2 regions of the Pantoea sp. PvP021 genome follow, and region 1 is predicted to be linked to the other one. Evidence: predicted binding sites of a transcription regulator. Region 1 holds the regulator's gene; the other holds the start of a gene.
What was found. Region 1 encodes LexA, which represses DNA repair genes until DNA is damaged. Its sites were predicted from a motif close to TNCTGTATGTACATACAGNA; they were not measured.
Positions count from the first base shown of each region.

Region 2: dinG (ATP-dependent DNA helicase DinG) is a predicted target of LexA. The motif match lies at 1,791-1,810, and genes of this name have one in related genera.

Region 1 covers NZ_JBSRXX010000007.1:182,765-185,884, reverse strand. The annotation lists gene plsB (glycerol-3-phosphate 1-O-acyltransferase PlsB) at 1-456, opposite strand, end outside; gene ACVKSX_RS17980 (diacylglycerol kinase) at 585-953, shown strand; gene lexA (transcriptional repressor LexA) at 1,059-1,673, shown strand; gene dinF (MATE family efflux transporter DinF) at 1,774-3,096, shown strand.
Region 2 covers NZ_JBSRXX010000001.1:1,506,463-1,509,582, reverse strand. The annotation lists gene ACVKSX_RS06975 (MerR family transcriptional regulator) at 1-418, opposite strand, end outside; gene ACVKSX_RS06970 (helix-turn-helix domain-containing protein) at 568-1,131, shown strand; gene ACVKSX_RS06965 (GNAT family N-acetyltransferase) at 1,128-1,646, shown strand; gene dinG (ATP-dependent DNA helicase DinG) at 1,838-3,120, shown strand, end outside.

The DNA.
Region 1 (3,120 bases):
CTGCACCCCGTTCAGCACCCGCAGGTGTGGCGTTGCTTCGCCCTGGACTTCACGTCCTGGTGCGCGGCCAAACATCACCGTGACCGGCAGCATCTGAATATCCAGCTTAGGGTTATTGCGATGCAGGTCCAGGTAATCGTGAAAAATTTTCACGGATTCAACGCTGGGCACAAAATAGGGGAAGACGCGAGGGCCATTGTGGATAAAGACATGGCGCGGCAGCAGAGAACCATCAATCTCCAGCGGAGTGAGCGGGTCGGGCAGATGATGCCGCAGACACTGTGCGCGTAAAGTCAGTAAGTCGGCCTTCGAATCGTAAGGCAAAACATACATAATAGGTCGGGTCGGATCCAGACCATGTTCAGACACGGGATCGGCCGGAATGGCCTTACTTTTTACCAAAAACGACAGTGGTAAATTAAGCAGTTTGTAATAGAGTTTACGCCAACCTGACATAGACAACATGAAGCCTCTTGTTAGCAAAGCGCCGCAAGCATACCAGAAAGCGCAGCGAAGATCTGTGGTGGTGCCAATTGCACGCAGCCCAGACATTGACGTCAATCCGATGAAAGGGTTCCCACATCATGGCAAATAATGCCACCGGACTTATCAGAATAGTAAAAGCTGCAGGTTACTCATGGCAGGGACTGCGTGCCGCCTGGCAACATGAAGCGGCGTTTCGGCAGGAAGCGCTGGCTGCGCTGGCTGCTATTGTTATCGCGTGCTGGCTGGATGTCGATGTGGTCTCCCGCATCCTCATGATTGGGGCGGTGGTGCTGGTGGTCATTGTTGAAATCCTCAATAGCGCCATTGAAGCAGTGGTCGACCGCATCGGTCAGGAGCATCATCCGCTGGCGGGCCGGGCAAAAGACATGGGCTCGGCGGCGGTGTTGATCAGCATCTTACTGGCACTCTTCGTCTGGATCGCGCTGCTCTGGACACATTTGCGATAAGCCTTCCATAACGCGTCTGAGGGCGCGTTTTCCCTGACAATCGGTTTCCATTTCACCAATACCTGTATATACTCACAGCGACTGTATAAACAACCAGGGGGCGGGATGAAAGCATTAACCAGCAGGCAGCAGCAGGTCTATGACCTGATTCGCGACCATATTTCTTCAACGGGCATGCCGCCTACGCGTGCCGAAATCGCCGCGCAGCTGGGCTTCCGTTCGCCGAACGCGGCAGAAGAGCATCTGAAAGCGCTGGCGCGCAAAGGCGTCATCGAGATCGTTTCCGGTGCATCGCGCGGCATTCGACTGTTAATGGAAGAAGAAGCCTCAGAAGGGCTACCGCTGATTGGCCGGGTTGCTGCCGGTGAGCCGATCATGGCGCAGGAACATATCGAAACCCACTACAAGGTCGATCCGGGCCTGTTTAAGCCGTCTGCTGACTTCCTGCTGCGCGTCAGCGGAATGTCGATGAAAGATATCGGGATTATGGATGGCGACCTGCTCGCGGTGCATAAAACCCAGGATGTGCGTAACGGCCAGGTTGTGGTTGCCCGCATTGATGATGAAGTCACCGTTAAGCGCTGGAAAAAGCAGGGTGCTATCGTGCATCTGCTGCCGGAAAACAGCGATTTTGACCCGATTGTCGTCGATACCCGTGCGCAGTCACTGACCATAGAAGGTCTGGCTGTTGGCGTGGTGCGCAACGGCGAGTGGCTCTGATTCTTCTGCCAGCGTGCATTCGCCTTCTCTGATGCTATTCTGTCTGCCCTAATTTTGTCGCTGCCTCTTTTGCGCAGCGACACTGAGCACGGAACGGCGAATGCGCTTTATTACGGCAACCGATAAAAATCTCTGGCGGCTTGCGCTGCCGATGATCCTTTCAAATATCACCGTTCCCTTACTGGGAGTGGTCGATACTGCAGTAATTGGTCATCTCGACAGCCCTGTCTATCTTGGCGGGGTTGCGGTCGGGACTACAGTGACCAGCTTCCTCTTTATGCTGCTGCTTTTCCTTCGAATGAGTACCACTGGCCTTACGGCGCAGGCATTTGGCGCTGGCGATAAAATGGCGCTGGCACGCGCGCTGACTCAGCCGCTGATCATTGCGCTGCTGGCGGGCGTACTGTTCATCGCTTTGCGTTATCCGATTATTCAGCTGTCGACCCATCTGGTTGGCGGCAATCCCGATGTACTCGAACAGGCGGCACTGTTTATTCAGATTCGCTGGCTCAGTGCGCCTGCCACGCTGGCAAACCTGGTCATTCTGGGCTGGCTGCTGGGCGTGCAGTATGCACGCGCGCCGGTGATCCTGCTGGTGGTGGGCAACCTGGTTAACATCGTGCTCGATCTCTGGCTGGTGATGGGGCTGCACTGGGGTGTCGCGGGGGCGGCAACCGCCACGGCGCTGGCGGAATACATTACGCTGGTTGTCGGCAGCATCATGGTCTGGCGGGTGTTAAAACTGCGCGGAATTACGCTTAGCCTGTTGAAGCAGAGTTGGCGCGGTGACAGCGGCCGGCTGCTGCGACTGAACCGGGACATCATGCTGCGCTCTCTGATGCTGCAGCTCTGCTTCGCCTCGCTGACCGTACTGGGTGCCCGGCTGGGTCCGGATGTGGTGGCGGTTAACGCAGTATTACTGATGTTCATCACTTTTACGGCTTACGCGCTGGATGGCTTTGCCTATGCGGTTGAAGCTTTTGCGGGTGAGGCGCATGGTGCAAAAGATGGCAGCAAGCTCCTGCGCGTCTGGCACTCTGCCTGTCGGCAGGCGGTGGTGGTGGCGCTATTCTTCTCGCTAATCTATGCCATTTTTGGCCCGCAGATCGTTACCCTGCTGACCTCTCTTCAGTCACTCCAGCAGACAGCGGACCGCTATCTGGTCTGGCAGATGATAATGCCGCTGATCGGCGTCTGGTGTTATCTGCTGGATGGCATGTTCATCGGAGCGACGCGCGGGCGTGAGATGCGTAACAGCATGGTAGTTGCCGCAGCAGGCTATTTTCTGACGCTGCTTAGCGTACCGGTGTTAGGTAACCATGGTCTGTGGCTGGCGGTCACGGTTTTCCTGGCGCTGCGCGGCCTGTCGCTGTGGCTCATCTGGCGTAAGCACTGGCGTCAGAACAGCTGGTTTGATGCATGAGTCAGCAGTGGCTGCACGCAAGCC
Region 2 (3,120 bases), on a different contig from region 1:
TGCACATGGTGCGGGCGGTGTTCTGATCCAGACTCAGCTTCTGGCGCACCGGCATAAAAACATGATCGATCAGCGCATCAATCGGATGTTCGCGACCAATCGCGGCAATTTTATTACGAAGTTTAGCGGGTCTGACGTGACGCAGGACGCTGATCAGCTCATCCTGGAGTGTGGTCCAGCCGTCATGGGCATCAACATCGCCACCTTCCAGCAGTGCCTTAACTTTACCGACCGGCACGCCGCTTTCAATCCAGCGCATGATCTCTTCGATGCGATGAACATCCTCTTCGTCAAACTGACGATGTCCGCCTTCGGTACGTTGCGGCTTCAGTAAGCCATAACGACGCTGCCAGGCGCGCAGGGTGACTGGGTTTATGCCACAGCGCTCGGCGACGTCACCGATACTGTATAAGGTCATAAATTCCTCTTTCGATTGGTCTGAGTGCAATTACCATAACGAAGCCGACTAAGTTGTACAATACATTTCTCGATGTACAACTTGACTGATACGCCGTTTCTCCGTTATATCTCATAAAAGAGAATTTTTCCCAAATATGAGAAATCACCATGTCAGAGCTGAATACGGAGCAACGACTGGCGGTGAGGCTGGCAGAATTACGCCTGCAACGCGGCTGGTCGCTGGATGAACTTGCTGTCGCAACGGGCATCAGTCGTGCGTCATTATCGCGCATTGAGCGAAGCGAGACCAGCCCTACTGCTGCGCTGCTTAACCGTCTGTGTGTTGCCTACGGATTAACGATGTCGCGCCTGCTCAGTGAAGTGGAGGAGGAGTCCAGTTTGCTGATCAGAGATGACCAGCAGCCCGTGTGGCAGGATGAATCCAGCGGATTTATTCGCCGGAATGTCTCACCCCCTGCGCTTCATTTCCGATGCGAACTGATTGAGGGCAAATTACGGCCTGGTGCACGTATAGATTACGATGCGCCACCCATTCAGGGTCTGGAGCAGCATATCTGGCTACGCGAGGGCGGCCTCATCGTCACGATGGGGGCGCAGCAGTGGGCGCTGAAGCCCGGTGATTGCTTACGTTTTCATCTGGTCGGGAAATCGGCTTTTGAGGCGCACCTGACTGACGGCGCGCGCTATTTACTGGTGGTGGCGAAACCATGATCGATTACACAATACTTCGCGCCGACGAAGCGCAACCGCAATTGGATGAACTCACGGCGGTGCTGCAGGCCTGTGTGGCAGACGGCGCCAGCGTCGGTTTTATTGATGCTGAAGACGAAGAGGTGATAACGCGATTCTGGCAGCAGCGGATCGCCGGTCTGGCAGACGGCGACAGCGAACTATTCGTTGCGCGGCAGCACGGTCGCATCGTGGGCACGGTCATTCTCAGTGGCAGCGCGATGCCTAATGGCCGACACCGGGCGGAGATCAGCAAACTGCTGGTGCATCCGCAGGCGCGCCGTCAGGGCATCGCGCGTGAGCTGATGCAGCGCGCTGAGCAGCAGGCCCGTGCGCAGGGCAAAACGCTGCTGGTGCTGGATACGCGCAGCGGCGATGTCGCCAGCGATCTCTATCGCTCGCTGGGCTGGCAGGTAGCGGGGTCGATCCCGTTTTATGCCGAATCCACCGCAGGCGTGCTGGATGCCACCACCTATATGTACAAAGTGCTGGCGTAGCCAGCCGCTAGCTCATGCGGCTGGCCTTTCTTCGTGCCGGACCGGCCCGGGTTGACGGGCTGCCCGCACGACCCTGAAACGGGCAACTGCTGAAATTTACGACGTCGCACGAAAAATTCGGCGCGAAAGCTGACGCCAACAGGATACTGTGTAAAAATACAGGCCATATTTTCGGTGTGGTAACGCAAATCATGGCCCTGACAGCCGCAGTAAAAAGCCAGATAGCGCAGTGGTATAAAGCGCTTCAGCAGCAGGTGCCTGATTTCATCCCGCGTGCGCCGCAGCGCCAGATGATCGCCGAAGTGGCGAAGTGCCTGGCGGGCGACGATTCGCGCCATCTGGCGGTTGAAGCGCCAACCGGCGTGGGCAAAACCCTCTCTTATCTGATCCCGGGCATCGCCGCCAGCCGCGCCCAGGAGAAGCGGCTGGTGATCAGCACCGCCAACGTGGCGCTGCAGGATCAAATCTTCACCAAAGATCTGCCGCTGCTGAAAAAAATCATTCCCGATCTCACCTTTACCGCCGCCTTTGGTCGCGGGCGCTATGTCTGTCCGCGTAATCTGGCGGCGATGGCGGCTGATGACGATGAGCAGGGCGATCTGCTGCTTTATCTGGACGATGACGCCGTCAGCAGCACTAAAGAGGAGCAGACGCAGTGTGGCCGGTTGCAGAAATCGCTGGATCGCTATCAGTGGGACGGCCTGCGCGATCACAGCGACGAGAACGTCAGCGACAGCCTGTGGCAGCGGCTCTCCACCGACAAAGCGAGCTGCCTTGGCGCACACTGTCGCTGGTATCGTGAATGCCCGTTCTTTGTGGCGCGGCGCGAAATCGAGCAGGTGGATGTAGTGGTGGCGAACCATGCGCTGGTCATGGCCGCAATGGAGAATGAGTCGGTGCTGCCACCGGCAAAAAACCTGATGCTGGTACTGGATGAAGGGCATCACCTGCCGGAAGTGGCCCGCGATGCGCTGGAGATGAGCGCCGACATCACGCCGGGCTGGAGCAGCCTGCAGCTTGACCTCTTTATCAAGCTGGTAGAGAGCATTATGACGCAGATGCGGCCAAAATCGCCGCCGCCGCTGGCTAACCCGGAGCGGCTGAAAGCGCACTGCGATGAGCTGCGCGAACTGCTGACGATTACCGCTCAGGCGCTGAATCCGCTGCTGCCACCGCATAACCAGCCGGGCGAATTCCGCTTTGTGCTGGGCGCGTTGCCGCAGGAGCTGCTGGATCTCTGCGCCCGGCTCTTTAAGCTCAGCGATGCGCTGCGCGGCCTGAGTGAAGGTTTGATTAATGCGCTGAGCGAGCAGACCGGCAAGGTGGATGTGGTGCGACTGCATCGCAATCTGCTGCAGCTCAATCGCCAGTTTGGCTGGTTCGAATCGGTCAGCAAACTGTGGCGGCTGGCGGCGATGGAAAAAGCCTCTGGCGCGCCGGTGTCAAAGTGGATCACCCGCGAGCTGCGTGAAGG